Regions from separate parts of the Paenarthrobacter sp. NyZ202 genome, predicted to be linked through region 2. Evidence: riboswitches for the same ligand, from Rfam matches in the RefSeq annotation. Region 2 holds a riboswitch; each other region holds the start of a gene.
What was found. A riboswitch is a leader RNA that binds a small molecule or an ion and turns the genes downstream of it on or off. The one in region 2 is predicted to bind cyclic di-AMP.

Region 1: it holds a riboswitch for cyclic di-AMP, as region 2 does, so the genes downstream of both, ACPFL9_RS19460 (hypothetical protein) here and ACPFL9_RS02200 (NlpC/P60 family protein) in region 2, are expected to answer to the same signal.
Region 3: it holds a riboswitch for cyclic di-AMP, as region 2 does, so the genes downstream of both, ACPFL9_RS05035 (C40 family peptidase) here and ACPFL9_RS02200 (NlpC/P60 family protein) in region 2, are expected to answer to the same signal.
Region 4: it holds a riboswitch for cyclic di-AMP, as region 2 does, so the genes downstream of both, ACPFL9_RS04015 (hypothetical protein) here and ACPFL9_RS02200 (NlpC/P60 family protein) in region 2, are expected to answer to the same signal.

Annotation. Positions count from the first base shown of each region.
Region 1 covers NZ_CP187556.1:4,205,252-4,207,444, reverse strand. Annotated here, with positions in the region: gene ACPFL9_RS19460 (hypothetical protein) at 1-894, opposite strand, end outside; cyclic di-AMP (ydaO/yuaA leader) riboswitch at 897-1,046, opposite strand; gene ACPFL9_RS19455 (ATP-dependent DNA ligase) at 1,276-2,193, shown strand, end outside.
Region 2 covers NZ_CP187556.1:446,371-448,563, forward strand. Annotated here, with positions in the region: gene ACPFL9_RS02195 (copper resistance CopC family protein) at 1-383, shown strand, start outside; cyclic di-AMP (ydaO/yuaA leader) riboswitch at 563-726, shown strand; gene ACPFL9_RS02200 (NlpC/P60 family protein) at 730-1,518, shown strand; gene ACPFL9_RS02205 (FAD-dependent monooxygenase) at 1,603-2,193, opposite strand, start outside.
Region 3 covers NZ_CP187556.1:1,043,848-1,046,040, reverse strand. Annotated here, with positions in the region: gene ACPFL9_RS05040 (NlpC/P60 family protein) at 1-366, opposite strand, end outside; gene ACPFL9_RS05035 (C40 family peptidase) at 466-1,209, opposite strand; cyclic di-AMP (ydaO/yuaA leader) riboswitch at 1,214-1,373, opposite strand; gene ACPFL9_RS05030 (M23 family metallopeptidase) at 1,520-2,193, opposite strand, start outside.
Region 4 covers NZ_CP187556.1:824,021-826,213, forward strand. Annotated here, with positions in the region: gene ACPFL9_RS04010 (pyridoxal phosphate-dependent decarboxylase family protein) at 1-283, shown strand, start outside; gene ACPFL9_RS04015 (hypothetical protein) at 395-1,225, opposite strand; cyclic di-AMP (ydaO/yuaA leader) riboswitch at 1,231-1,392, opposite strand; gene ACPFL9_RS04020 (HAMP domain-containing sensor histidine kinase) at 1,527-2,193, opposite strand, start outside.

The DNA of each region.
Region 1 (2,193 bases), 750 kb from region 2:
GGCCTGGCTCACCGTGCCGACCGTCAGCACAAGCCCCAGGGCACCGGCAACCACCGCCATGCGCTGGCCCATGGTTTTCACGGAGGCGGCCTTGGTCAGGGCGTTGTGGGGCTCCCGGGTGAATGGTGACGCGCCCAGGGATCCAAAGGCGGATGCGCCGGCCGAGTGGGTGCTTTCGCTTCGAGCTTGTGCGTGGCCTGCCGCTTCGGCGCGGGCAGCGCTGCGGCTGGACAGGCCGGCCGCGGCCGTAGCTGCTGCTGCGGCTGTTTTTGCCGTGCCTACTGTTTTTGCCGTGCCTGCCGCTTTGGGCTGGGCGGGGACAGGTTCGACACCGGGCTCGGCGCCGGGTGCGGCAATGACCGGGATCGCCGCGGTAGCGGGTTCGGGGACAGGTTCGACGCCGGGCTCGGCGCCGGGTGCGGCAATGACCGGGATCGCCGCGGTAGCGGGTTCGGGGGCAGGTCCCGGCTCGACGGGTGCGGCAATGACCGGGATCGCCGCGGTAGCGGGTTCGGGGGCAGGTCCCGGCTCGACGGGTGCGGCGATGACCGGGATCGCCGATGTTGGCGGTCCGGGTGTGGTGGATTCGGCGCGGGTGGGCACAGGGACGGCAGGGATGGCGGCAGTCCGGGGCTCTGCTTCCGCAGCAGCGGGACCGCTGGCGGGGGCGCCGGCAGTTTCCGCAGCCAGAACCGCCTGTGCTGCGCGCTCGGCCGCGCGGGCCGCCGCGCGCGTCATGGGCGCCTGGGTAGGAGTGGCCGCGGTGGCGGGTGCCGCCGTCGTGGTTTCTTCACCGGTGACCTGTCCGCTGGGTTGGGCCCGACGGCGTCCGGTTGGCTTGGTGCGCTCGGCGGCCCCTGGGGCACGGCGCGGCTGATCCATGGTTGGGGACATGGTGTTTGCCTCTCAACGCCTGCGAGGTTAGCTGTCGGGTTCGGACGAGGCCGTCCGGCCGCGCATGGCGGCTTCACCCCAAGGGCCTGCGGAGAACAGGCCCGGGAACTCTGGGTCCCCCGTCTCTGCCGCGGATCTGGCGGATTCCGGGATGCGGCAGAGCTCGGCGTCAGCCCGGAAGCGGCCCAGCGGAGATTCGGGTCGCCCTTCGAAGGTACAGGAGCACGGAAGTAAAGTCACATTAATGTAACGGACGGAACGCCTAAGGGTGGTACGGGTCCGCGGCGCCTACCCTTCGGGGTCCGCCCGGGAGTGCCCTGTTTATGCACATAGGGGATTGCACCCTAGCTTTGGGCAGGTGCGGGCCGGTAGACATGAGCTATGGATCTTCCCGTGATGCCGCCCATTTCGCCCATGCTCGCCAAGTCCGTCCCGAACATCCCGGATGTCGGGCACTATGAACCCAAATGGGACGGGTTCCGGACCATCGTGTTCAAGGACGGGGATGACATCATCCTGGGCAGCCGCAACGAGAAACCCATGACCCGCTACTTCCCTGAACTCGTGGAGGCGCTGAAGAAAAACCTGCCGGAGAAGTGCGTGGTGGATGGCGAGATCATTCTCATCTCCGGCAACCGGCTGGACTTTGAGGGCCTGCAGCAGCGCATCCACCCAGCCGACAGCCGGGTCCGGATGCTCGCAGAGAAAACGCCGTCCTCCTTCGTGGGGTTCGACCTCCTTGCCCTCGGTGACGAAGACTTCACCGGCAAACCGTTCAGTGAGCGCCGCTCGGCGTTGGAAGACGCGCTTGCCGCGGCCGAACCGCCGGTCTATGTGACGCCTGCGGTCACCGACTTGGAGCGGGCTCAGGAATGGTTCGTGCAGCTTGAGGGAGCAGGGCTCGACGGCGTGTTGTCCAAGCCGCTCCACGGCACCTACCAGCCGAACAAGCGGGTGATGTTCAAGACCAAGCATGAACGGACAGCGGACTGCGTGGTGGCCGGGTTCCGGTGGCACAAAACGGCGGACGTTGTCGGGTCCATGCTGTTGGGCCTCCATGACGATTCCGGCAAGCTCCATCATGTGGGAGTGGTGGCGTCCTTCCCCATGGCAAAACGGAAGGCGCTCGTGGAGGAGTTGGAGCCTTACAAAGTGGACATCGGCGACCACCCGTGGGGCGAGTGGGCCAGCCAGGAAGCGGGGGCCGCGGTCAATTCGAGGATGCCGGGCGCCCAAAGCCGGTGGAGTGCGGGCAAGGACTTCTCGTTCGTACCGCTGCGGCCCGAGCTCGTGATCGAA
Region 2 (2,193 bases):
TCGACAACCAAGCGGTGCAGAAGCTTCGCCCCGGCGCGCCGGCTGGCCAATACACGGTCACGTGGCGCGTGGTCAGCTCCGACTCCCACCCGATCGAGGGCACCTTTTCCTTCACGGCCGCCAGCGGAAGTACGACGGCGGCAGGCGGCTCGGCGGTGGCGTCACCGTCGGCGTCCGCACCGGCAGCGTCGGTCCCTTCGGCAGGCACGTCAGCACCTGGTACCAGCGGCAACGAGGCTGCCCCCGCGGAGTCCCAGCCGTTTCCCTGGAGCATCGTCGGGCTGGCTGTTGTTGCGGTTGGCCTCGTGATCTTCCTGGCCGTTACGGCGCGTCGGAAGTTGGCGCCCACCGACAGCGCCGATGCCGAAAAATCCGCAGAATAACGGGGTTTTCTACCTAGCGTCGAAGGTCTCGGATCGGTTACTGCGACACGCCAAAACCAAACTTCTCGTTACTCAAATGTGACTTTGGTGTGATCATCGCGTACGGTAGTACCTGTGCCCGATCCATGTACGGGGCACTTCCGGCCTGATTGCCTAGCTCTGCCGCAGGCTGGAATCCGTTCGCAGACATACCTACGGCAGAGACGGGGAACCCATTTTGGTCAGCTTTTGAAGCTGACCTTGGGGTGAAGTCACGAAGCTTCCGCTGCATGGCGGGAGACAGTGGCCGGGTGACTCCCATCCGAATCCGACAGCTAACCTCGCAGGCATCGGGAGAGGCTTTTTCATGTCTTCACGCATTCTTCGCGGCCGTCGTAAGGCGGACAGCGTACGTCCCAATCCGTTCATCTCAATCTCCAAGGCTGTTGCCAGCAACGCATCGGGCGCAGGCCGCCAGGCTGCTGTTATCGCCGCCGCGTCGGGCCTGGTCCTGACCGGTTCCATCGCCGCCCACGCCGCGGAAACCCCGGCACAGGCACCGGTGGAGCGCGACTCCAGCCCCGCCACGGTGGCGCAGACGGTTTCCGAGGCTCCCAACAAGGTTGTCACCGCCGCTGCAACGGCTACCGTCAACTTCGAGCGTCCGGCGGTTGCTTCCGTAGCAGCACCGGTCATCGAAAAGCCGGCACCGGCTCCTGCGCCGGCACCCAAGAAGGCTGCAGCCACCACCGCTGCCGCCCCGGCCAAGGCCACGGCTACCGCCACTGCAACCGCTCCGGCTCCTGCCGCTCCTGCTGCCGCAGCTCCGGCCGCCGGTGGCGTCAACGCCGCCATGGTTGCCTCGGCCTACGCGCAGATCGGCATCTTCCAGGACTGCACCGCCATGGTTGAAAAGGCCCTCGGCTCTGCAGGTATCCGGGTTGGCGATCTCGCTCCCATGCAGTTCCTGAACTACGGCAAGGTAGTCAGCGACCCGCAGCCGGGCGACATGATCGTCCAGTCCGGCCACGTTGCCATCTACATCGGCAACGGCCAGGCCATCAGCGGTGGCATCAACGGCAACCAGACGGGCATCCACCCCATCAGCTGGCTGACCGCAACGGGCCCCCTGACCTACGTACGCGCAGGCGCCTAAGCCTCACGCTTCACCCAAAAGCCGGCATCTCCGGGACTCAACGTCCCGAGGGTGCCGGCTTTTGTTGTCTGGTTGGAAGGCGTTTCAGGCGAGGGCAACGCCCGGTGAGGCCGGAAGGGCCACCCTCGCCGAGATGGCCTGGCCCACGGCTTTGGCCTGCCGAAGTACTTCCTTGGGGGTGGGGGTCACGAGTTCGCCCACGCCCACCAGGTGCATGCCTACCGCCCGCATGGCGGCCACGAGGTTCTGGCCGATGCTGATTCCAAGGTCCGCGAGCATCCTGCGCAACTGGCTCTGGGCACAGCGCGTGACCACGATGTGGTCGGCCAGAAGGATGCCGTCCGGGGTATGGACCGCCCATTTCCGGGTTTCGACCGGGGATAGGCCGGTGCGGGTGCTGCCAAGGTCCGCCACTTGGCCATAGGCCGGTTGTGGCTCGCTGCCCAGGAAATCGAGGCGCACGGCGCGGGTAGTGCTGCGGACATCCAAGTGATGGCTCGCTGCGTAGTTGCGCAAGTGCCGGAGGATTTCGTTGCGTTCCTGCATGGCAGCGGGGTCGGAAACATCGCAGCGGGGCAGCATGCCGGTATGAAGGGACGCCGTTGCCGGGGAAGGTGTTCCCATGAGACTGTCCACCACGATTGAGCCGACGCCATGACGGCTCAGTTCGCTGGC
Region 3 (2,193 bases), 600 kb from region 2:
GGCACCGGAAGCGGCTTTGGTTTCAGCCTTTGCGGGAGCCTTCTCCACCACGGGAGCCGGAGCTTCAACCGTCGTGACGACGGGGCGCTCGTAGGAGATGGCCACGGTGGAATCGGCTGCAATGGTTGCCTGGGCAACGGCCTGCACGTCGAGTGCCGTGGTGGCGGTGGACTCGCGCTGGATGTTGGTGTCGGCCGCGTTGGCAGCAACACCACTGGTCAGGACCAGGCCTGATGCAGCGGCGATAACGGCTGCCTGGCGGCCAACGCCGCCTGCATTGCCGCTGACGGCCTTGGCGATGACGGCGATGGAGCTGGTCTTGGGGGCCTCAGCGCGGTGCCGTGCATTCTTGTTTGCACTCGTCATGGTTACTCTCTTTTGTCGTATCCGGACGCGGTTGGGGACGCGTCCGGTTCGGCAGGCCAGCACTTGGGGGGCATGCTGGCTTGCCCCGAACGGGATGTGCTAGCCGAGGGTGTAGAACGAGGAGCTGCCGGTGGAAGCCACCGAGTGGAGCAGCGTGCCCTGGCTGGGGTTGAGGGCGCTGATCATCATGCCGTTGCCAACGTAGATGCCCACGTGGGCTCCACCGTTCTGCATCACCAGGTCACCGGGAGCCGGCGTGCTGGTGGGCTTCATGGCGGTCCATGCGTTGACGCGGGGGATGCTGATGCCGGCCTGGGCGTAAACCCACTGGGTGAAACCTGAGCAGTCCCAACCGTTGGGGCTGGTGCCGCCCCAGACGTAGGGGTGGCCAATGCCGGTGTAGGCAATGGCGGCGAGGCCCGAAGCGGCTGCGCTGGAAGCGGAGTCCTTGGCCTTGGAAGACTGGGCCGTCACTGCAGCACCGCTGGTGGAACCACCGTTGCCGGCCTGCGTGCGGGTGGTCTGGGAAGCGCGCTGGACCTTGGGGGCTTCCTTGGTGGCCACGACGGGGCTTTCGAAGGAAACCGTGGCGGTGGGCTCGGCGGTAACCACTGCGGTGGTCACGAGCTGCTGGGTGCTTGACGATTCCGACTTGGAGACGTCGGTGTCAGCTGCCTGGGCGGGCATTCCAACGCTGAGGACAAGTCCTGAAGCTGCGGCCAGAACGGCGGCCTGGCGTCCTACGGTGCCTGCATTGGTGGAAACAGCCTTGGAAAGGTTGTTCAAAGGGTTCGTGCGAACCGTTTCGGCGCGGTGGCGCGCAGGGGTAGTGCGTGAAGACACGAAGGTAGCCTCTCCCAATGCCTGCGAGGTGAGCTGTCGGATTCGGATGGGAGTCATCCGGCCGCTCCGCTTCAAGGAAGCTTTGCGACTTAACCCCTAGGCCTTCAAAAAAGGCCGGAAGTGGTTCCCCCGCCCCTGCCAGACGAATTTTGCGAACGGACCCTGGATGGTGGCAGAGCTAGGCAATCCACCCAAGTGCATCGGCTCCCTGGAAGCCGATGCGATTTAGACGGTACAACAGAAGTGCTTCAATGTCACATTCAGATCACGGGGCGTGTCACAAATGCGAGAGACGACCATCAGCTCTGGCTCAGAGCCAACCCATGGGGTCAACGACTTCGCCGTTGACCTGGACCTCGAAGTGGAGGTGGCAGCCGGTGGAGGCGCCGGTGGTGCCGCTCAGGGCAACAGTGTCTCCGCGGCTGACGGTCTGGCCGACCTTCACGCTGAACGACGACAAGTGGTTGTACGTGGTCTCGAGGCCGTTGCCGTGGTCTACCACCACGCGGTTGCCTCCACCGTACTCGTGCCATCCGGCGAACGTGACCTTGCCGGCTGCTGCCGCATGGACAGCGGTGCCGCACTGGGCCACAAAGTCCTGCCCGCGGTGGAAGTCGCCGGCGCCGCCCGTGAGCGGGCTGATGCGGTAGCCGAACGGAGAAGCCGTGCTGAGCGTGTCCAGCGGGCTGCCCAGGCTGCCGACGGATGAGGCACGCTGGATGCTCTCGGCCGACTGTGCACTCAGGAGCTGCTTGAGCTTTCCGTCAGGATCCGCCGCAGTAGCAACGGCTGCGCGGCTGAAATCGATCTTGGCCGACGCTTCCGCGGAAACCTCGGGCTGGCTGCCGCCCGCGACTGTCAGCGCGGCCTCGGTCTGGCCCGACTCGGAGGTGGCCATCACCGGGCTGGTGGCCGGCAGACCGACAGTCAGGGCAAGGCCGGTGGCGGCAAGCGCTACACCGGCTTTCTGCCCGACGCCACTGG
Region 4 (2,193 bases), 380 kb from region 2:
GGCGGCAAACGCCAGGGCCTTGGCCGAGGGGCTGTCTGCAATCCCCGGGGTCGAGATCCTGAACGACGTGGTGTTCACCCAGGTGTCGGTCAGTTTCGGCAGCGATGAACGTACCCGCCGGGTCACGCAGAGAGTCATGGCCGAAGGGGTGGTGTGGATGTCCGGTTCGGTGTGGCATGGCCGTGACATCCTGCGCATCTCCGTGAGCAACTGGTCCACGGATGCGGACGATGTCGCCGCATCCGTCGCTGCCGTCAGACGCGCTGCGGAGGCTGAAGCCTAGCTGCCGGGGCATAAACCTGCCGGGCACAGATTCAGGGGATGAAAAAGCGCCGGTCCGCACCGTTCGTTTTAGAAGGAATGGTGCGGACCGGCGCTCTGGCTCAGGCCTGGCTTAGTACCAGTTGTTGGCCAAGTGGAAGGCGAGGGCTGCGGAAGGCGAGCCGTAGCGTTCCTTGATGTAGTTCAGGCCCCACTTGATCTGGGTCTGGTAGTTGGTCTGCCAGTCGGCGCCCGCAGTGGCCATCTTGCTTGCCGGCAGTGACTGGACGATCCCATAGGCGCCACTGGAAGGGTTGGTGGCCGTGGTTCGCCAGTTCGATTCCTTCTCCCAGAGCGTGTTCAGGGCGACCATCTCGCCGGCGCCCCAACCGTAGTTTGCCAGGATGCTGGCAGCGTAGGCTTTTGCGGCGGCGGGGTCGTCGATGGCCTTGGGAGCGGCAGCTGCGGCGGCTTTCTCGGCGGCTGCGGCATCGGTGGCCTGCTTGGCCGCAGCATCAGCGGCGGCTTTCTCGGCTGCGGCCTGGGCAGCAGCGGCCTGCTCCGCAGCAGCTTTTTCAGCCGCGGCCTTGTCGGCGGCGGCCTTCTCTGCGGCAGCCTGTTCGGCAGCGGCCTTGTCTGCGGCTGCACGGTCAGCTGCGCCCCGGGCGGCAGCAGCGTCCATCGAAGCAGCGATCTCGGCAGCCTTGTTGGTGCTGACCTGGGCGTTGGCCTGGGTTTCGGCGGCCTGGCTCAGTTCCGGGAGGTTGAAGGCAGCGTTTGCGGCGGTGCCCAGGGATGCAACGCCCAGCGCGGCAGCCACGACGCCGGCTACTACGGACATGCGCTGACCGGTCTTGCCACGGCGGGCAGCGTCCTTCAGGACAGCCTGCGATTTGGTCAGCGGAGCGTTGTGATCGTCACGGTGACGCGCGGAAGGGCGCGTCTGATCGTTCAATTCAGACATGTGTGATTACCTCTCAGCGCCTGCGGAGTTAGCTGTCGGGTTCGGATGAGGTCATCCGGCCGCGCGTGCAGCAGCGGCTTCACCCCAAGGGCCGGCAATCTATGCACGGGCCCGGAGACTCTGGGTCCCCCGTCTCTGCCTTTGGGTGAGAACGGAACTCCGGGAAGTGGCAGAGCTCGGCGCATCCCGGGTGTGGGTCAGGTTGGGGCGACCCACCCTTTCGACGGTACAGGACGAATCGGCTTAAGTCACATTTGGGTAACAGAGATCACGACGGCGGTGCGTCGCCTTGCCCATTTTGTTACAGGCGTGCGGCGCTCCCCAGAGGGAGGCGGAGGGCGAACTCGGTGCGCCCGGGCCGGGATGTGACGTCCACGGTACCGCCGTGTGCGCGCACGATGGACTCCACGATGGAAAGGCCCAGTCCCGAGGTCCCTTCGGAGCCTGACCTCGCGGCGTCTGCCCTGGCAAAACGGGAGAAGATGCGCGCCTGGAAATCCCCCGGAATACCAGGCCCGTTGTCTGTCACGGTCACCACAGCGCCGCCGTCGTTGGACAGCATGACGCCGGTTTCCACCGTTGTCCCGGCATCCGTGTGCTTGCGTGCATTGGAGAGCAGGTTGGCCAGCACTTGGTGGAGCTGTGTCGCGTCCCCGCGCACGGTGACTGGTTCGTCGGGCAGCCGCAGCTTCCAGTGGTGGTCCGGCGCCATCACTTTCTCGTCGCTGACCGTTTCGATCACCAACTGGGTGAGGTCGACATCCGAGACCTTCAACGCTTGTCCTTCATCCAGCCTGGCGAGCAGGAGCAGGTCTTCGACCAAGGCTGTCATGCGTTCCGACTGGCTCTGGACGCGGGCCAGGGACTTCCGGCCGTCCTCGGTGAAGTTCTCGGTCATGCGAAGCAACTCGGTGTATCCGCGGATTGCGGTGAGCGGTGTGCGGAGCTCGTGTGAGGCGTCCGCCACG